DNA from 3 places in the Streptomyces sp. NPDC017529 genome. Region 1 is predicted to be linked to each of the others. Evidence: predicted binding sites of a transcription regulator. Region 1 holds the regulator's gene; each other region holds the start of a gene.
What was found. The regulator HrcA, encoded in region 1, represses chaperone genes, less so after heat shock. The targets are predictions, from matches to a motif close to TTNGCACTCNGNNNNNCNGAGTGCNAA.
Positions count from the first base shown of each region.

Region 1 (6,919 bases):
GCTGTGGATGACCGCTGTGGATGACCGGCTGATCACCGATGCCACCGAGATCTTCCGTCGACTGGAAGTTCCGGAGGGGTACAAAGCGGAGCTTCTCAGAGGGGACATCGTGATGACGGCGGGGCCCGACTGGGTCCACAACGACATCGTCGAGTCCGTGGCGGACCACATTCCGTACCGGCGTTGGCAGCGTAAGCAGACACAAGACGTCTCGTTCCCGCTGGAGACCAGTGAGCCACAGCCCGACCTGGTGGTACTGCCGCGGGACGCCTTCGCGGGGCCGGGCCGCCTGATCCCGGCAGAGGTGGTGACCTTCCTCTTGGAGGTCGTTTCCCGGTCCAGCGTCGACCACGATTACCGCGTCAAGCGGTTCCGTCTACGCGGCGGGCAAGGTGCCCGCCTACCTGATCATCGATCCGACGGTGGCCGAGTGCCGCCTGCTCACCGAACCGTACGGCGAGGGCGAGAACGCCGACTACCGGGTCGAGCGGATCAGCAAGTTCGGCGAGGCCGTGCCCCTGAAGCTGCTGGATGTCACGCTGGATACCAGCGAGTTCCCGACACTCCCCGGCATCAGGCGTTATCGTCGGCCGCGCTGACCTGACGTGCGCTGATCACTCACCAGGGTGAATCATGCGCTTGCCACGCGGACCGGCCTACGCTGCTGCCTAGCCTGCTGTCGTACTCATGGCGACGGCGTGAAGCGGAGGACCACGGAGATGACGGCTGTGGATGACCGACCGACCACTCACCCCCTCGTCGCTTTCTTCGAGGAACTTGAGGTTCCCGAGGGATTCAAGACGGAGCTCCTGCGGGGGGAAATTGTGATGATGGCCGGGCCTGACATGGTCCACAACCGGATCGTCCAGAATGTCCAGGATCAGATCCCGAGTGACCGCTGGGAGCGTCTGCAGACCCAGGACGTCGGCATCCTCGAAGAGATCAGTGAGCCTCAGCCCGACCTCGTGGTCCTGGAGATCGACGCCGGTCCGGAGTCCGGGCGGCTCATGCCGACCGAGGTGATCACCCTGCTCGTCGAAGTCGTCTCCAAGACAAGCGTCGACCGTGACTACGGGCTGAAGCGCAACATCTACGCCGCCGGCAAGATCCCCGCCTACCTGATCATCGACCCCGTCATGGGCCAGTGCGTCCTGCTCACCGAGCCGGTCGGCAGCGGCGAGGACGCCGATTACGCGGTGCAGCGCATCACCAAGTTCGGCGATCCCGTGCCGCTGGACCTGCTCGGCGTCGAGCTGGGCACCGACAGGTTCAGGAAGCTCCCCGACGCCAAACCCCACTCCCACCCGTAACGAAACCGACGCACCTCACCCCGGCGCCGTAACAAAGTCGATCAATTCCTCCACCCGCCCCAGCAGCGCCGGCTCCAGCTCCTTGTAGGAGTGGACGTGGGAGAGGATGTGCTGCCAGGCCGCGCCCGTGTTCTCCGGCCAGCCCAAAGCCCGGCACACGCCCGTCTTCCAGTCCTGGCCGCGGGGGACGGACGGCCAGGCCGGGATGCCGACCGAGGACGGCTTCACCGCTTCCCAGACGTCGATGTACGGATGGCCGACGACCAGGACGTCCTGGTCGGTGACCGAGGCCGCGATGCGGGACTCCTTCGAGCCGGGGACGAGGTGGTCGACGAGGACGCCGAGGCGGGCGTCCGGGCCGGGGGAGAAGGAGCGGACGATGGCCGGGAGGTCGTCGACGCCTTCGAGGTATTCGACGACGACGCCCTCGATGCGCAGGTCGTCGCCCCAGACGCGTTCCACCAGCTCGGCGTCGTGGCGGCCTTCCACATAGATGCGCCCGGCGCGGGCGACGCGGGCGCGGGCGCCGGGGACGGCGAGGGAGCCGGAGGCGGTGCGGGCCGGTCCGCGGGTGGCCGGGCGGGCGGCGGGCCGTACGAGGGTGACGGCCTTGCCGTCCAGGAGGAAGCCGCGCGGGGTCATCGGGAAGACCCGGTGTTTGCCGAAGCGGTCTTCGAGGGTGACGGTCGGGCCTTCGGCGGTCTTCTCGCAGCGGACGACCGCGCCGCAGAATCCGGTGACGGCTTCTTCGACGACGAGGTCCGGCTCCGCCGCGACCTCGGGGGCCGGCTGCTGCTTCTTCCACGGCGGGGTGAGGTCCGGTCCGTACTGTCTGCTGCGCATTGGACAGACGATAAGAAGGGATGGCCGGTCAGTGGCGCGACACGCCGAAGCGACGGCTGAGTGCGTCGCGTTGGTCACGGACAAATCGGGCATCCACGGCGGCCCCGTGCCCGGGTACGTACACCGCGTCCTCCCCGCCGAGGGCCAGCAGCCGGTCCAGTGCGGCCGGCCACCGGGAGGGCACGGCGTCGGTGCCCGCCTGCGGCTCGCCGGACTCTTCGACCAGGTCGCCGCAGAAGACGACGTCGGGTGAGCCGTGGGTGCCGGGGACGACGGCCACCAGGTCGTACGCGGTGTGGCCGGGGCCGGCGTTGGCGAGGAGGACCTGGCGGTCCCCGAGGTCGAGGGCGCGTTCGCCGGAGACGAGGTGGTGCGGGTGGACGAGGACGTCGGCGGCCTCCGCGGCGGCGTCCGGGTCCACGCCGTACGAGACGGCGCTGCGCCGCAGGTCGTCCTGGGCGCGCGGCAGGTATTCGTCGAGGCCCGCGGCGCCGTAGACCTGGACTCCGGCGAAGGCCGCGGTGCCCAGGACGTGATCGAAGTGGGGGTGGGTCAGTGCGACGTGGGTCACTTCCCGGCCCGCGATGGCGCGCAGTTGCCGGCGCAGCTCGGCCCCGTCGCGGATCGTCGCGCCGGTGTCGACGATCAGCACGCCCGTGGAGCCGACGACGGCGCCGACCGTCTCGTCCCAGCCGGGCATCCGGCGGCGTCCGACGCCCGTGCCGAGCCGTTCCCACCCGGCTTCCTCCCATGTCGTACGCATACCGAGACGCTAGCCGCATCGCGATAGCGTTGCCCGCCGGGCCGGGGTTCCCGGCTGCCCGGCTACGTCCGCGGTACGTCTTTCGTATGCGCCGGGAGCACGGTTCCGGTACCTCCGCCCTTGCCCTGCCCAGGTGACCCGGCCGTACACTTGGTCAGGGTCTGGCACTCGGACCTGATGAGTGCCAGGGAAGACGACCCGGAAGAACCCGGCCGCGCGCCGGTGGAACGGCCGGACTGGAGGTGTGCGCGATGCTCAGTGAACGCAGGCTCGAGGTGCTGCGCGCCATCGTCCAGGACTATGTCGGCACCGAGGAGCCGGTCGGCTCCAAGGCGCTGACCCAGCGGCACCAGCTCGGTGTCTCGCCCGCCACGGTCCGCAACGACATGGCGGCGCTGGAGGACGAGGGTTTCATCGCCCAGCCGCACACGAGCGCGGGACGCATCCCGACGGACAAGGGCTACCGCCTCTTCGTCGACAAGCTGGCGGGCGTCAAGCCGCTTTCCAGCCCCGAGCGGCGGGCCATCCAGAACTTCCTGGACGGCGCCGTCGACCTGGACGACGTGGTGGGGCGCACGGTACGGCTGCTGGCGCAGCTGACGCGGCAGGTCGCCGTCGTGCAGTACCCGTCGCTGACGCGGTCCACGGTGCGCCATGTGGAGCTGCTGTCGCTGGCCCCGGCCCGGCTGATGCTGGTCCTGATCACGGACACCGGTCGCGTCGAGCAGCGCATGGTGGACTGCCCGGCGCCGTTCGGGGAGACTTCCGTGGCGGACCTGCGCGCGCGGTTGAACAGCCGTGTGGTGGGCCGGCGTTTCACGGATGTGCCGCAGCTCGTGCAGGATCTTCCGGAGTCCTTCGAGCAGGAGGACCGGGGGACGGTCTCGACAGTCCTGTCGGTCTTGCTGGAAACTCTCGTGGAGGAGACCGAAGAGCGGCTGATGATCGGCGGTACCGCCAATCTCACGCGCTTCGGGCACGACTTCCCACTGACCATCCGGCCGGTGCTGGAGGCCCTTGAGGAGCAGGTGGTGCTCCTCAAACTGCTCGGGGAGGCCAAGGACTCCGGCATGACCGTACGCATCGGGCATGAGAATGCTCATGAGGGCCTGACGTCCACATCGGTCGTCGCGGTCGGCTACGGTTCGGGCGACGAGGCAGTCGCCAAACTCGGCGTGGTCGGACCGACCCGCATGGACTACCCCGGAACGATGGGAGCGGTACGCGCAGTGGCACGTTACGTCGGACAGATCCTGGCGGAGTCGTAAGTGGCCACGGACTATTACGCGGTCCTGGGCGTACGACGCGATGCCTCGCAGGACGAGATCAAGAAGGCTTTCCGGCGGCTGGCCCGCGAGCTGCACCCGGATGTGAACCCGGATCCCAAGACCCAGGAGCGGTTCAAGGAGATCAACGCCGCTTACGAGGTGTTGTCGGATCCGCAGAAGAAGCAGGTCTACGACCTCGGCGGCGACCCCCTCTCGCAGGCGGGTGGCGGCGGCGGGGCCGGCGGCTTCGGCGCGGGCTTCGGCAACTTCTCCGACATCATGGACGCGTTCTTCGGCACGGCGTCGCAGCGCGGACCGCGGTCCCGTACGCGGCGCGGCCAGGACGCCATGATCCGGCTGGACGTCGAACTGGACGAGGCGGCCTTCGGGACCACCAAGGACATCCAGGTGGACACGGCGGTCGTCTGTACGACCTGTTCGGGTGAGGGCGCGGCGCCGGGCACCTCGGCGCAGACCTGTGACATGTGCCGCGGCCGCGGCGAGGTCTCGCAGGTCACCCGGTCCTTCCTGGGCCAGGTCATGACCTCGCGGCCGTGCCCGCAGTGCCAGGGGTTCGGTACGGTCGTGCCGACCCCGTGCCCGGAGTGCGCCGGCGACGGCCGCATCCGGTCGCGCCGCACGCTGACGGTCAAGATCCCGGCAGGTGTGGACAACGGCACCCGCATCCAGCTCGCGGGCGAGGGCGAGGTCGGCCCGGGCGGCGGTCCGGCCGGCGACCTGTACGTGGAGATCCACGAACTGCCGCACCCGACCTTCCAGCGGCGCGGCGACGACCTGCACTGCACGGTCACCATCCCCATGACGGCGGCGGCGCTGGGCACGAAGTGCCCGCTGGAGACGCTGGACGGCATAGAGGAGATCGACATCCGGCCGGGCACGCAGTCCGGCCAGTCGATCCCGCTGCACGGGCGCGGCGTCACGCACCTGCGCGGCAACGGGCGCGGCGACCTCATCGTGCACGTGGAGGTCATCACGCCGTCGAAGCTGGACGCGGAGCAGGAGGAGCTGCTGCGGCGGCTCGCCAAGCTGCGCGGCGAGGAACGCCCGACAGGCCAGTTCCAGCCCGGGCAGCAGGGGCTGTTCTCGCGGTTGAAGGACGCGTTCAACGGGCGTTAGGCGCCCGGTAGTGGTATCAGGCGAACGGCGGTCGGGCTCCTCGGTCCGGCCGCCGTTCGGCGTTCCGTCCGAAGTGCCCTGATCGCCGGACGTGTTTGATCTTGGCGCGTCCGGCCCCGGTTCGGCCCCCCGCGGTCGGCGTGACACGATGTGGGCATGCCCACAGCGCTGACCGATCTCTGTCGCTATCCGATCGTGCAGGCCCCCATGGCAGGCGGTGTCGCCCGCCCGGAGCTGGTCGCCGCCGTCTCAGGAGCCGGCGGGCTCGGTTTCCTGGCCGCCGGGTACAAGACGGCGGACGGCATGTATCAAGAGATCAAGCAGCTGCGCGGGCTGACCGACCGGCCCTTCGGCGTGAACCTCTTCATGCCGCAGCCCTCGCTCGCCGACAACGTGGCCGTCGAGGTCTACCGCGAGCAGCTCGCGGGCGAGGCGGCCTGGTACGAAACGCCGTTGGACGACGTCGATCCGTACGGCGGCGCCGACGACGGGTACGAGGCGAAGCTGGCCATCCTGCGGGAGGACCCGGTGCCGGTCGTCTCGTTCCACTTCGGCTGTCCGTCCCGTGAGGTCCTCGACGGGTTCGCCAAGGTCGGTACGTACACGATCGTCACCGCCACCACGGCGGCCGAGGCGCAGGCCGCGCAGTGGTCCGGCGCGGACGCGGTCTGTGTGCAGGGCGTCGAGGCCGGCGGCCACCAGGGCACCCACCGCGACGACCCGCACGCCGACGGCACCGGTGCCGGGCTCGGGCTGCTGTCGCTGGTCGCGCAGGTCCGCGAGGCGGTGCAGATACCGGTCGTCGCGGCGGGCGGCCTGATGCGCGGCTCGCAGATCGCCGCGGTGCTGGCGGCGGGCGCGTCCATGGCGCAGCTCGGTACGGCGTTCCTGGTCACTCCGGAGTCGGGCGCCAACGACCTGCACAAGCAGGCGATGACCAACCCCCTGTTCACCCGTACGGAGTTGACCAGGGCCTTCTCCGGGCGTCCGGCCCGCGGTCTGGTGAACCGTTTCCTTCGTGAGCACGGCCCGTACGCCCCCGCCGCGTATCCGGCCGTGCACCACCTCACCTCGGGCCTGCGCAAGGCAGCCGCCAGGACCGGCGACGCGCAGGGCATGGCCCTGTGGGCGGGGCAGGGGCACCGGATGGCGCGGCAGCTGCCGGCCGCGCAGCTGGTCGAGGTGCTGATGGCCGAACTGGACGCGGCGCGTGCCGGATTGGCCTCCGGGGGCACGCCCGACGCGGGTCCGCGGGAAGAGCAGGGCCATCAGGCCGGGCACGGGTTCCCGGGCGAGCTGGGAGGTGCGCTGTGACGGCGCCGGTGTTCCTCGTCGAAAGCGTTCCCGGGCTGGGCGAGACCGTGCTGGACGGGCCGGAAGGCCGGCACGCGGTCTCCGTGCGCCGGCTGCGCGCGGGCGAGGACGTGGTGCTGACCGACGGGCGCGGCAGCGGCGCGGTGGGCGTGGTGCGGGCCGCCGAGGGCAAGGACCGGCTCGTCGTCGAGGTGACCGGTGCGCAGACCGAGCCGGAGCCCGCCCCGCGTATCACCGTCGTGCAGGCGCTGCCCAAGGGCGACCGTGGCGAACTCGCCGTGGAG
Region 1 covers NZ_JBIRJY010000003.1:324,157-331,075, reverse strand. The annotation lists partial or broken gene ACH4K4_RS08855 (Uma2 family endonuclease) at 8-310, shown strand; gene ACH4K4_RS08850 (hypothetical protein) at 393-599, shown strand; gene ACH4K4_RS08845 (Uma2 family endonuclease) at 720-1,310, shown strand; gene ACH4K4_RS08840 (DUF3097 domain-containing protein) at 1,326-2,153, opposite strand; gene ACH4K4_RS08835 (MBL fold metallo-hydrolase) at 2,182-2,916, opposite strand; gene hrcA (heat-inducible transcriptional repressor HrcA) at 3,168-4,184, shown strand; gene dnaJ (molecular chaperone DnaJ) at 4,185-5,321, shown strand; gene ACH4K4_RS08820 (nitronate monooxygenase) at 5,478-6,635, shown strand; gene ACH4K4_RS08815 (16S rRNA (uracil(1498)-N(3))-methyltransferase) at 6,632-6,919, shown strand, end outside.

Region 2 (6,919 bases), on a different contig from region 1:
AGCCGCTGATCCTCAACCAGGGCTCCGGCTCCGCCGTCACCTCCTCCTGGACGCCGAACATGTACGCGTACACCGCCGCCTTCGCCCGCAACGACTACGGCCTCGCCGCCGCCTCGTCCGTCCTGCTCGCCCTCGCCGCCGCGCTGCTGTCCTTCTTCGTCACCCGCCTCTCCCGCCGGTCCCCCCGGCCCGGCCGCCACCCCCTGGCTTCGCCCCGTCCCCCGCTCGCCCACCCGAAGAGCAGGCCCTGATGGCGCCCCCGCCCCGCACCGCCGTCGCCGGACCGGCGGCCCCGGTACCCGTACGCCCGGCCCGCACTCCGTCCGTACGCGCCGCCGCCCGCCGCTCCCGCAGCCGCTGGCTCTCCCCCGCCGCCGTCAACGCGGCACTCGTCCTCGCCGTCCTCTACACGCTCTTCCCCCTCGTCTGGCTGGTCACCGCCGCCACCAAGGACGCGGGCGGCCTGCTGGCCGGCGACGCCCTGTCCTTCGAGGGCTTCGACCTGGCCGGCAACCTCTCCCGCCTCGCGGCGGAGGGCGACGGCATCTATTTCCGGTGGTACGCCAACAGCCTGCTGTACGCGGGCGCCGGTGCCGCGCTGTGCGCCCTGCTCTGCGTGGCCGCCGGCTACGCCTTCGACAAGTACACGTTCCCCGGCAAGGAGCGGCTGTTCGGCGTCGTCCTGCTCGGCGTCCTGGTCCCCACCACGGCGCTGGCGCTCCCCCTCTACCTGCTGGCCGGCAGGACCGGCGTCGTCAACACCTACTGGTCGGTGCTGGTGCCCGTACTCGTCAACCCGTTCGGCGTCTACCTCGCGCGGGTCTTCAGTGCCGGCCATATCCCGGAGGAGGCGCTCGAAGCCGCCCGTATCGACGGTGCGGGCGAGCTGCGCGTCTTCTGGTCCATCGGCCTGCGGATGGTGATGCCGGGCCTGACGACCGTCTTCCTCTTCCAGTTCACCGCGATCTGGAACAACTTCTTCCTCCCCCTGGTGATGCTCTCCGACCAGCGGCTCTTCCCCGTGAGCCTCGGCCTCTACGCCTGGCACGGCAACGCCCACGGCGAGCCGTCCTTCTACCCCCTCGTCGTCACCGGCTCCCTCCTCGCCGTCCTCCCCCTGATCGTCGCCTTCGTGACCCTCCAGCGGCACTGGAAGGCCGGACTCGCCGCCGGAAGCGTCAAATGACACCCCCGGACCAGGAGCACGCTTCCACCATGCACCACACCACTGACAACCCCGCCGACCAGGCACGATCCCGCCCCGCCCTGCTCCTCGCCATGGAACCGGGCCTCGCCGGGCGGCTGTTCGCCGAGCATCACCGCGCCCGCCTGACGGCCCTGGCCCGTACCGACCCACGCCTGGTCGCCCACGACTTGGCCGACCCGTCCCCGGCCGTGGCCGCCGCGCTGGCCGACGCCGAAGTCCTGCTGACGTCGTGGGGAACCGCCCCGCTGACCGCGGCCGTCCTCGACCGGGCTCCGCGCCTGCGCGCCGTCGTCCACGCCGGCGGAAGCGTCAAACCCCATGTCACCAGCGCCTGTTGGGACCGCGGCATCGCCGTTTCCTCAGCCGCGGCAGCCAACGCGCTGCCCGTCGCCGAATACACCCTCGCCGCGATCCTCTTCGCCAACAAGCGCGTCCTGCACACCGCGCACCGCTACCGCGCGCTGCGCGCCCCCCACAACTGGCACCGAGAGCTGGCGGGCGCCGGAAACCACCGCCGTACCGTGGGCGTCATCGGCGCCTCCCGCATCGGCCGCCGCGTCATCGCACTCCTGCGCCCCTTCGACCTGCGGGTCCTCCTCCACGACCCGTACGTGGACGAGGCCGAAGCCGGCCGCCTCGGCGTCACCCTCGCCCCCCTGGACGACCTCTGCGCCACCTCCGACGTGGTCACCGTGCACGCGCCCGAACTGCCCGCCACCCACCACCTGCTCGGCGCACGCCAGCTGGGCTTCATGCCCGACGGCGCCACTCTGGTCAACACCGCCCGAGGTGCGCTGGTGGACGAGGCGGCGCTGCTGCCCGAACTCGTCTCCGGCCGCCTCAACGCCGTACTGGACGTGACCGACCCGCCGGTCCCGGCCGCCGCTTCTCCCCTGTACGACCTCCCGAACGTCCTGCTCACCCCGCACATCGCCGGTTCCCTCGGCGGCGAGCTCCACCGCATGGCCGACCACGCCCTGGACGAGATCGAGCGCTACGCCGGAGGGCTGCCGTTCGCCGACCCGGTACACCCCGCGGATCTCGGCCACTCGGCGTGAGAACGGGACGAGGCCCGGCCCCCTCGGAAGGGGACCGGGCCTCGAACGGCTGTGAGCTGCCTCAGTGGGCGTGGCCGTGGCCGTGACCGGCCTCGGGCTCCTCCTCGGCCGGCTTCTCGACGACCAGGGTCTCGGTCGTGAGCAGCAGCGAGGCGATCGACGCGGCGTTCTCCAGCGCGGAACGGGTGACCTTGACCGGGTCGATGACGCCGGCCTTCACCAGGTCGCCGTACTCGCCGGTCGCGGCGTTGAAGCCCTGGTTCTTGTCCAGCTCCGCCACCTTCGAGGTGATGACGTAGCCCTCAAGACCGGCGTTCTCCGCGATCCAGCGCAGCGGCTCGACGGCGGCACGGCGGACGACGGCGACACCGGTGGCCTCGTCACCCTCCTTGCCGAGCGAACCCTCCAGCACCTTGGCGGCGTGCACCAGAGCGGAGCCACCACCGGAGACGATGCCCTCCTCGACCGCGGCGCGGGTCGCGGAGATGGCGTCCTCCAGACGGTGCTTCTTCTCCTTGAGCTCGACCTCGGTGGCCGCACCCACGCGGATCACGCAGACGCCGCCGGCCAGCTTCGCCAGGCGCTCCTGGAGCTTCTCGCGGTCCCAGTCCGAGTCGGTGGACTCGATCTCGGCCTTGATCTGGTTGACGCGGCCCTCGACGTCCTCGGACTTGCCGCCACCGTCGACGATGGTGGTGTCGTCCTTGGTGACGGTCACGCGGCGGGCGGTGCCCAGCACGTCCAGACCGGCCTGGTCCAGCTTGAGGCCGACCTCTTCGGCGATGACGGTCGCGCCGGTCAGCGCGGCCATGTCGCCCAGCATCGCCTTGCGGCGGTCACCGAAGCCGGGCGCCTTGACGGCGACGGCGTTGAAGGTGCCGCGGATCTTGTTGACGACCAGCGTCGACAGGGCCTCGCCCTCGACGTCCTCGGCGATGATCAGCAGCGGCTTGGAGGAGCCGGCCTGGATGACCTTCTCCAGCAGCGGCAGCAGGTCCTGGATCGAACCGATCTTGCCCTGGTGGATGAGGATGTACGGGTCCTCCAGGACCGCTTCCATGCGCTCCTGGTCGGTGACCATGTACGGCGACAGGTAGCCCTTGTCGAAGGCCATGCCCTCGGTGAAGTCCAGCTCCAGGCCGAAGGTGTTGGACTCCTCGACGGTGATGACACCGTCCTTGCCGACCTTGTCCATCGCCTCGGCGATCAGCTCGCCGACCTGCTTGTCCTGGGCGGACAGACCGGCGACGGCGGCGATGTCGGACTTCTCGTCGATCGGGCGGGCGGTCGCGAGGAGGTCCTCGGACACGGCCTTGACCGCGGCGTCGATGCCCTTCTTCAGGGCGGCCGGGGAAGCACCGGCGGCGACGTTGCGCAGACCCTCGCGCACCAGCGCCTGGGCCAGCACGGTGGCGGTGGTGGTGCCGTCACCAGCGATGTCGTTGGTCTTGGTCGCCACCTCCTTCACCAGCTGCGCGCCGAGGTTCTCGTACGGGTCGTCGACCTCGACCTCGCGGGCGATGGTGACACCGTCGTTGGTGATGGTCGGGGCGCCGAACTTCTTGTCGATGACGACGTTGCGGCCCTTGGGGCCGATCGTCACCTTCACGGTGTCGGCAAGCTTGTTGACGCCGCGCTCAAGGGCGCGACGGGCGTCCTCGTCGAACTTCAGGATCTTCGCCATGAGTTACGTGTCCTTAGTCGTTCTCTCCAACGAACTGCGCCCCGGGCGACCGGTTGTTTAGACGCGGGAACCAGGGGCGCAGATCAAGGCAATCTTCGGTGAATTACTTCTCGACGATCGCGAGCACGTCGCGAGCCGAGAGAACGAGGTACTCCTCGCCGTTGTACTTCACCTCGGTGCCGCCGTACTTGCTGTAGAGCACGACGTCGCCGACGGTCACGTCGAGCGGAAGACGGTTGCCGTCCTCGAAGCGGCCCGGGCCCACGGCCAGGACGACGCCCTCCTGGGGCTTCTCCTTGGCAGTGTCCGGAATGACCAGGCCCGAAGCCGTGGTCTGCTCGGCGTCGAGCGGCTGGACCACGATGCGGTCCTCAAGCGGCTTGATGGCAACCTTGGAGCTGGCGGTCGTCACGATCCGACCTCCCCCTTCGGAGATCTCACGGGGTTAACTGTCTGAGGTGGCGACCAGGTGGATCCGTCGTCGCGGGTGCCGGACCTGCCCGTCGCTGTGTTTGGCACTCCCCGGTGGAGAGTGCCAGAGCCGAGACTATGACGCGGTTAGCACTCGGTCAAGCGGAGTGCCAATGCGCCTTGCGGCGCGTGTTGCGTGGGGGGTGCGGCCCGTGACGTCCTGCCCAGGTGTCTGGGGGCGCAACCCTCGCGTGCGGGGCGGTGTCGCGCTGGGCGCGGGCTTTGCGCTCTGCGCGGGGGTGCGCTGGTTTCGTTGGAGGTCGGGGCCGCGCAGGGGACGGGGAAGAAAAAGATCATCAGCCGCGCACCAACCCGGTTGCATGGCCCCGTCATCGGCGTACAAACCTCCACAATGGGACCATGCGGATACTGGTCGTCGAGGATGAAGCGGGGCTGGCCGACTCGTTGCGGCGGGGGCTGGCTGCCGAGGGGCACTGGGTGGATGTTGCCCACGACGGTCACCGTGGGCTGGAGCTGGCGCTCAGCGGGGCGTACGACGCGATCGTGCTGGACGTCATGCTTCCCGGTCCCAGCGGGTTCGAGATCTGTGGGCGGCTGCGGCGGCAGGACGACTGGACGCCCGTACTGATGCTGACCGCCAAGGACGGCGAGTACGACGTGGCCGAGGGCCTGGACGCGGGCGCCGACGACTACCTCACCAAGCCGTTCTCCTTCGTCGTGCTGCTCGCCAGGTTGCGCGCCCTCACCCGGCGCGGCCGGGCCGCCGAGCGCCCCCGTACGCTCCAGTGCGGCGACCTCACCCTGGACGCCGACGCCCGGCGCTGCCGGCGCGGCGACGCCGAGATCGAGCTGACCGCCCGCGAACTGGCCGTGCTGCGCTGTCTCATGGCGGGCGACGGCCAGGCGGTCGCCAAGCGGGACATCCTCGACGAGGTCTGGGACTCGCCGGCCGACATCGATCCCAACATCGTCGAGGTGTACGTCTCCTCCCTGCGGCGGAAGATCGACACGCCGTTCGGCCGCCATTCGATCCGTACCGTGCACGGCAGGGGGTACCGGATGGCGCCCGGTGACGACTGACCCCCGGGTGCCGGGGCTCCGCTCCATGCGGGGGCGCGCCGCCGCGGCCGCCGCCTTGGCGATGGCCTGCGTGCTGGCCGCCGGCGGCGGCTGGCTCTATGTGATGCTGCGCGCCAACCTCCTGGACAACACCACCAGCCGCACCGAGGTCGCCGCCCGCAAGGTCGCGGCGCAGGCGGACACGGGCGCTCTCCCCGAGGTGCTGTCCTCGCCGGCGGACGGTGTCGACCTGGTGCTGGTCCTCGACGCGGCGGGCCGGGTCGTCGCCACGAGTCTGCGTTCCGCCGATCCTCTCGCCGCCGAGCTGACGGGCTTCCGGCCGCCGTACGGGCAGGACTCCGCCGACCGCGTCGTCAGCGGCGCCCCGGCCGCCGCCGCGGGCGGCTCGCGCGCGGACGTGGTGGTGGTGCGCGCCGCGCCGCCCGGCGGCAGCGGGCAGGAGCGGTACGTGTACGCCGTGACGGTCCTTTCGGACGTGGACGACGCCACGCACGCCATCGGCGTCGCCCTGCTCGCCAGTGCCCCGCCGCTGATCGCGCTGGCCGCCGCGATCGCCTGGGCGGTCACCGGGCTCGCGCTGCGCCCGGTCACCGCCATCAGGAGGGAGCTGGCCGCCGTCAGTGAGAGTGAGCTGGACCGGCGGGTGCCGGACCCGGCGGGCGCCGACGAGATCGCGCTGCTGGCCCGTACGGTCAACGCCACCCTGGACCGGCTGGAGCAGGCCGTCACCCGGCAGCGCCAGTTCGTCGCCGACGCTTCGCACGAGCTGCGCAACCCGATCGCGGCGGTGCGCTCCCGCTTGGAGGTGGCTCTCGCGGCCGCCGGGCCGTCCGCGTCCGTACGCGCCGCGCTGCGCGACACCGAACGCCTTCAGCGGATCGCCGCGGACCTGCTGCTGCTCGCCCGGCTCGACGCGCATGCCCCGCGGGCGGCGGAACCGGTGGACCTGGCGCTGCTCGCCGCCGAGGAGGCCGCGCGGCGGCCGGGGGCGCACGGGCCGCGGCTGGTGGTCGTGGCGGGCGAGCCGGTGCCTGTACGGGGTGATCCGGCGCAGTTGGAGCGTCTGCTGACCAATCTGGTCGACAACGCGCTGCGCTATGCGGCGTCGGAGGTGCGGGTCGTGGCGTGGGCCGGTGGCCGGTCGGGGTTCTTGGCGGTCGAGGACGACGGGCCCGGTGTTCCCGAGGGGAGCCGGGAGCAGGTCTTCGAGCGCTTCGCCCGCCTCGACGCCGCGCGCGACCGGGAGAGCGGCGGCACCGGGCTGGGCCTGGCGATCGCGCGCGAGATCGCCCGCGCGCACGGCGGGGACCTGACCGTGCGGGGCCGGGCGGGCGGCCGGTCCGGTGCTCGTTTCGTGGCCGCCCTTCCCGTGCCCGCGCGGTCCTGAACGCGCCTTCAGGACCTTCAGGCTTCCTTCAGCGCCGTCCGGCCAGTCTGTCCGGATGAAGCACCGTCGCA
Region 2 covers NZ_JBIRJY010000007.1:145,473-152,391, forward strand. The annotation lists gene ACH4K4_RS20170 (carbohydrate ABC transporter permease) at 1-251, shown strand, start outside; gene ACH4K4_RS20175 (carbohydrate ABC transporter permease) at 251-1,186, shown strand; gene ACH4K4_RS20180 (hydroxyacid dehydrogenase) at 1,216-2,265, shown strand; gene groL (chaperonin GroEL) at 2,327-3,949, opposite strand; gene groES (co-chaperone GroES) at 4,053-4,361, opposite strand; gene ACH4K4_RS20195 (response regulator transcription factor) at 4,781-5,461, shown strand; gene ACH4K4_RS20200 (sensor histidine kinase) at 5,451-6,848, shown strand; gene ACH4K4_RS20205 (LCP family protein) at 6,904-6,919, shown strand, end outside.
Region 2: groES (co-chaperone GroES) is a predicted target of HrcA. The motif match lies at 4,508-4,534, and genes of this name have one in related genera.

Region 3 (6,919 bases), on a different contig from region 1:
GGCCTTCAAGGCGGGCCACGACGTCGTACGGCCGCAGAAGCCGGACACCATCGCCAAGTCGCTGGCCATCGGCAACCCGGCCGACGGGCCGTACGTGCTCGACATCGCCCGCCGCACCGGCGGCGCCGTCGAGGACGTCAACGACGCGCAGGTGGTCGACGCGATCAAGCTGCTGGCCCGTACGGAGGGCATCTTCGCCGAGACCGCCGGCGGGGTGACCGTGGGCGTCACGAAGAAGCTGATCGAGGACGGCCTGCTCGACCCGGCGCTGACCACCGTCGTGCTGAACACCGGCGACGGGCTCAAGACGCTGGACGCCGTCGCGCCGACGACCGGGCCCACGGCCACGATCCGGCCGAGCCTGGACGCGTTCCGCGCCGCCGGTCTGGCCGGCTGACCTCCCCGTACGCGCCGGTACACAACGTCACGCGAGGCGGGCTCCCGCACGCGCGCCCGGGCGCCGGTGCGCCCGTACCCGCCTCTTCGCATCCTCCGAGCCGGAAGGCAGAGCACCATGAGCGTCAACGTCCGTATCCCGACCATCCTGCGCACCTACACCGGCGGGCGGGCCGAGGTCGCCGCCGAAGGGACGACCCTCTCCGAGGTCATCGCGGACCTGGAGAAGAACCACAGCGGCATCGCGGCCCGCGTCCTGGACGACACCGGCAAGCTGCGCCGCTTCGTGAACGTCTACGTCAACGACGACGATGTGCGGTTCGAGCAGGGCCTGGCGACGCCGACGCCGGACGGCGCGGGCGTCTCGATCATTCCCGCGGTGGCCGGCGGCTGCTGAACTGTCAAGAAGCCGTACGGATCTTTTTGGGGTTCGCTGCGTAGTTCGGCTGGAATCGCTCCGTCCGCACAAAAGTGGACGGGGCGATTCCGTGTTGTTAAAGGCGATACAGTTGTGGTGATCCCGCGTTCTGCGGCCGTCGGCCGCCAGGGAGACCCCGGCAAGTTGTGCCCGAAGTGTGGACATGATTTGTCGCGTTGGTGAGCTTTGCCCGGCCCGACTTGCCCGGGAGAATCCCCGCTTATCCTCATATTTGCGATTGTTCGCAGCCGGAATTCTCGTCCGATTGACCTGTTGCGCTGGGCAGTTGGACAGATACATTCAGCGGCGGTCGACGCGTTCCGGCGCACACCCCCTCCTGTCGGGGGGTGAGGTCTGACCCGGGTCCGCGGAGTGCGGTCCTGTGCAAGGGCCAGTAATAGGGGAGTTAGGCATGGCTCAGGGCACCGTCAAGTGGTTCAACGCGGAGAAGGGGTACGGCTTCATCGCGGTCGACGGTGGTGCGGATGTTTTCGTCCACTACAGCGCGATCCAGATGGACGGCTACCGCACCCTTGAGGAGGGTCAGCGGGTCGAGTTCGAGATCTCGCAGGGCCAGAAAGGGCCGCAGGCGGACATGGTCCGCGTGGCCGGCTGAAGCGCCGACCGACTGCTGCGTACGAAGGTCCGCGTCCCTTGAGGGGGCGCGGGCCTTCTGTGTTCGGGTGGGGTCGGGGGCGTGCCCGCCAGGGTCCGCAGGTCACCCGGCCGCGCCTGGTTTGACACCCGGCCTCGATGGGGATGGCTCCCGCCAACGCGCTTGCACTCTCCTGGGTCGAGTGCTAATCATTGCGTTAGCACTCTACGAGTGAGAGTGACAGCTAAGGACCGACTCGGTGAGGTCCGCGGGCAGGTGGGGCAAGGAACCACAGGCTCGCAGACCGTCCGTCGCGGGCGCCAGCGCGGTCCGGAGTATCCACCCTCCCCCAGACGCAGTCCGGGGGGACCCCCAGTCCGGGAGGACCACTTCACATGGCCAAGATCATCGCGTTCGACGAGGAGGCACGGCGCGGTCTCGAGCGCGGGATGAACCAGCTCGCCGACGCCGTCAAGGTCACCCTTGGCCCCAAGGGCCGCAACGTCGTCCTCGAGAAGAAGTGGGGCGCCCCCACGATCACCAACGATGGTGTGTCCATCGCCAAGGAGATCGAGCTCGAGGACCCGTACGAGAAGATCGGCGCCGAGCTGGTCAAGGAGGTCGCGAAGAAGACGGACGACGTCGCCGGTGACGGCACGACGACCGCGACCGTCCTGGCCCAGGCCCTGGTCCGCGAGGGCCTGCGCAACGTGGCCGCCGGCGCCAACCCGATGGCCCTCAAGCGCGGCATCGAGCGTGCCGTCGAGGCCGTCTCCGCCGCCCTGCTGGAGCAGGCCAAGGACGTGGAGACCAAGGAGCAGATCGCTTCGACCGCCTCCATCTCCGCCGCCGACACCCAGATCGGCGAGCTGATCGCCGAGGCCATGGACAAGGTCGGCAAGGAAGGCGTCATCACCGTCGAGGAGTCCCAGACCTTCGGTCTGGAGCTGGAGCTCACCGAGGGTATGCGCTTCGACAAGGGCTACATCTCGGCGTACTTCGCCACCGACATGGAGCGTATGGAGGCGTCGCTCGACGACCCGTACATCCTCATCGTCAACTCGAAGATCTCCAACGTGAAGGACCTCCTTCCGCTGCTGGAGAAGGTCATGCAGTCGGGCAAGCCGCTGCTGATCATCGCCGAGGACGTCGAGGGCGAGGCCCTGTCGACCCTGGTCGTCAACAAGATCCGCGGCACCTTCAAGTCCGTCGCCGTCAAGGCCCCGGGCTTCGGCGACCGCCGCAAGGCCATGCTCGGCGACATCGCCATCCTCACCGGCGGCACGGTCATCTCCGAGGAGGTCGGCCTCAAGCTGGAGAACGCCGGTCTCGACCTGCTGGGCCGCGCCCGCAAGGTCGTCATCACCAAGGACGAGACCACCATCGTCGACGGTGCCGGTGACAGCGAGCAGGTCCAGGGCCGTGTCAACCAGATCCGCGCCGAGATCGAGAACAGCGACTCGGACTACGACCGCGAGAAGCTCCAGGAGCGTCTGGCGAAGCTGGCCGGCGGCGTGGCCGTCATCAAGGCCGGTGCCGCCACCGAGGTCGAGCTCAAGGAGCGCAAGCACCGCATCGAGGACGCCGTTCGCAACGCGAAGGCGGCCGTCGAGGAGGGCATCGTCGCCGGCGGTGGCGTCGCCCTGCTGCAGGCCTCCTCGGTCTTCGAGAAGCTGGAGCTGGAGGGCGACGAGGCCACCGGTGCCGCCGCTGTGAAGCTGGCCCTGGAGGCCCCGCTGAAGCAGATCTCCGTCAACGGCGGCCTTGAGGGCGGCGTTGTCGTGGAGAAGGTGCGCAACCTGGCCGTCGGCCACGGTCTGAACGCAGCGACCGGCGAGTACGTCGACATGATCGCCGAGGGCATCATCGACCCCGCCAAGGTCACGCGCTCCGCGCTGCAGAACGCCGCGTCGATCGCCGCGCTGTTCCTGACCACCGAGGCCGTCATCGCCGACAAGCCGGAGAAGGCCGCCGCGGGCGGCGCTCCGGGCGGCATGCCGGGCGGTGACATGGACTTCTGATCCTCCCGGATCATCTGTCCTCAGATCGCTGGGGCGGCACTCCTCCTCCCAGGGGGGTGCCGCCCCAGCGGCGTTTCCCCGTCCTGACGGCCGCGGGCGCCGGGTTCGCGCGTGGCATGCGTCGTCCCCGGCCCGGCGGGGCACGCTCGCCCCATGACGACACGGAACCGGCAGAACGCCCGTACGGCTCGATTCGGCGCGGACACCGTCGCCCTGGTCACCGGCGGCACCAGCGGGGTCGGCCTGGCGGCCGCGCGGCGGCTGCTCGCGGACGGCGCGCGGGTGGTCGTTTGCGGACGCGACGCGCGCCGCCTCGACACCGCCGTGGCCGAGCTGGCGCAACAGGCGGAGGCGGCGGCCGCGGGCGGCGGCGCGGACCGGGTGCTGGGCGTACGGGGCGACACCGCGTCCGTCGCCGACCTCGACGCCGTCATGCGAGCCGTACGCGACCGCTTCGGACACCTCGACATCGTCTTCGCCAACGCCGGGGTGTACGCCGCCGCCCCCTTCGAAGAGATCACCGAGGACGACTTCGACCGGGCGGTCGGCGTGAACTTCAAGGGCGTCTTCTTCACCGTCCAGCGGGCGCTGCCCCTGCTGCGGGACGGCGGCTCCGTCGTCATCAACGCCTCGTCGCTCCTGCAACGCGGGCGGGCCGACGCGACGCTGCACTCCGCGACCAAGGCCGCCGCGCACAATCTCGCCCGGACGCTGGCGGCCGCGCTCGCCGGGCGCCGCGTCCGGGTCAATTCGGTCAGCCCCGGCTACGTGGAGACGCCGATGCTCGCGGGGTCGGACATCGGCGACGCACAGGCGGCGGACCTGCGGTCCCAGACGGCGGCGGGCCGCCTCGGCCGCCCCGAGGACATCGCCGACGCGGTCGCCTTCCTCGCCTCCGAGGAGGCGTCGTACGTCACCGGCCAGGACCTGGTCGTGGACGGCGGGTTGCACGGGTGCGCTGTGTGAGGGCCGTCGTGCCGAGGCGGCTCGGTGTGTGGTTCACGCGATCGTGGGACGCTGGGACGAGCGGCCCGGTGCCGCCCGAATGTCGATCTACGCTCGGCTCCTCAGGCCCCTGCGGAAGGGACTCGCGATGACCGCCGCGATGGCCGAGACCGGCCGGGCACCCCACGGTCGCCCGTGGGACTACCTGCTTCAGACGTGGCGCGAGCCGGACGTGCCCGAGGGCTGGCGCGCCGAGATCGACGAAGAGCAGATCGTGCTGGTACCACCGCCCCACCCGCACCACAACGGCATCGCCGACGCGGTGCAGCGCCTGCTCTACCGGGTGCTCCCCGACGACCTGGGGATCTACCGGACGCTCGGCGTCCACGTGGCGCCGTTGGACAAATTGTACGTCCCTGCGAAGACCGACCGGACCAAGAAGCTCTGGGCGTACGCGCACGCGCCGGTCCCGGCGTATCTGCTGGTCGACCGGTTCGACGAGCACGGACCGACGACGTCGCTGTTCACGGAGCCGCAGAACGGTGCGTACAAGCACGCCGAGCGGGCGCCGTTCGGTGAGGCGGTGGAGCTGCCCGGGCCGTTCTTCGGCACGCTGCACACGGCGCCGTTCCCGCGCTGAGACGGAGCGCGGGAACGGCGGGTGCCGGGTCGGGGCCGGACCGCGTCAGGCAGTCGTCGGCTGGTGCTTTTGCCGGGTGGGGGCCGGCGCGGAAGCGTCGGCGGTGTTCAGGTCCCGCAAGGCCGGCTTGGCGAAGCCGAAGAAGTACGTCGCCAGGAAGCCGGTCACGTAGCCGGTGATGAGGCCCAGGGCGTAGACGAGGAGGGTGGCGCCCAGGGGGTGGTTGCCCTTGAGGAGGGGGAACAGGGCCCAGCCCGACGGGCCGATGGCGGTGGCGCCGGCCGCCGTGCCGAGCTGGTTGAACAGGCCCACGAAACCGCCGCCGAACGCGCCGCCCACGCAGGCCGTGACGAACGGGCGGCCCAGGGGGAGCGAGACGCCGTAGATGAGGGGTTCGCCGACGCCGAGGAAGCCGGCGGGCAGCGCGGACTTGATGGTCGTACGGATCGAGCGATTGCGCGGCAGGCGGGCGTAGACGGCGAGGGCGGCGCCCACCTGGCCCGCGCCGGCCATGGCGAGGACGGGCAGCAGGACGGTGTAGCCCTGCTGCTCGATCAGCGTGGTGTGGATGGGGATCAGGGCTTGGTGCAGGCCCAGCATGACGAGCGGCAGGAAGAGGCCGCCGAGCAGGAAGCCGGCCGCGGCGCCGCCGTGGGCGAGCAGCCAGTTCGCGCAGCTGCCGATGGCGGTGGAGACCTCGCCGGCCAGGAACATCAGGCCGAAGAGCGTGACCAGGCCGGCGACCAGCACGGTCACGGTGGGGGTGACGAGGACGTCGAGCGCTTCGGGGACGTGCCTGCGGCACCACTTCTCGATCCGTACGGCGAGCAGGGCCGCGCCCAGCGCCCCGAGGACGCCGCCCTGGCCGGGCGAGAGGTGCTGTCCGAAGGCGGTGACCTGGGCGACGCCCGCGTACACGATGATCGCGGCGACCGCGCCGCCCAGGATGGGGGTGCCGCCGAACTCCTTCGCGGTGTTGTGGCCGACGAAGACCGCGATCAGGGACAGGAAGCCGGCGGCGATGGCGGCCAGGGCCGGGACGATCGCGGGGAGCACGCCGAAGTTGGTCAGCAGGCCGTTCAGCCCGGCGATGATGCCGCAGCCGATGAGGGCGGGGATCAGCGGGACGAAGATGTTGGCGATCCGGCGCAGGAAGAGCTTGACCGGGGTGGCGTTCCTGGCCTTCTGCCGGGCCTTGAGGGCGGCGCCCCGGTCGGCGAGTTCTCCGGCGGTGGGGGCAGCGGCGGCGCCCGGGGGAGGCGTGGCGGGTGCCGGTTCCGGGGCGGGGTGCGCGGCGCGTTCGGCGTCGGCCAGTGCGGTGAATTCCGGGGTGACGCGGGCGACCACGCCCGGACCCAGCACGATCTGGTACGTGTCGTCCTCGACGACGCCCAGGACGGCGGGCAGTGCCTTCAGGGCCTCGTCCCGGACCAGGGAGCGGTCCTTGAGGCCGAGGCGGAGCCGGGTCATGCAGTGGGCCACGGAGGTGACGTTGGCGGCGCCGCCGACCAGCGGGAGGATCGCGGCGGCGGTGGCGCGGTTCTTGTCATCGGACATGTGCGGTGCCTTGCTGTGCGTGCCGGGACGGACGGGGAGGCGGCGCGTGGACGCCCGGCGGATCAGCCGTCCTGAGGGGCGGCCGGGTCCAGGGCGGTGCGCAGGGCGGCCCTGAGGTGGCCGTGCGAGCCGGCCAGCAGCCGGGCCGCCGTCGGCCCGTCGACGCCGGTGAGGACGACGAGGATGGCGTTCTTGACCTCGCCGTCCGTGGCGGCCAGCGCGGCCTCGATCTCCGCGTCCCGGGCGCCGGTGGCCAGCGCCACGATGCGGCGCGAGCGGGCCCGCAGCTTCTCGTTGGAGGCGCGTACGTCCACCATCAGGTTTCCGTAGGTCTTGCCCAGCCGGAT
Region 3 covers NZ_JBIRJY010000025.1:29,582-36,500, reverse strand. The annotation lists gene thrC (threonine synthase) at 1-397, shown strand, start outside; gene ACH4K4_RS34580 (MoaD/ThiS family protein) at 515-793, shown strand; gene ACH4K4_RS34575 (cold-shock protein) at 1,227-1,430, shown strand; gene groL (chaperonin GroEL) at 1,805-3,430, shown strand; gene ACH4K4_RS34565 (SDR family NAD(P)-dependent oxidoreductase) at 3,584-4,396, shown strand; gene ACH4K4_RS34560 (Uma2 family endonuclease) at 4,524-5,015, shown strand; gene ACH4K4_RS34555 (PTS transporter subunit EIIC) at 5,061-6,572, opposite strand; gene murQ (N-acetylmuramic acid 6-phosphate etherase) at 6,635-6,919, opposite strand, start outside.
Region 3: groL (chaperonin GroEL) is a predicted target of HrcA. The motif match lies at 1,592-1,618, and genes of this name have one in related genera.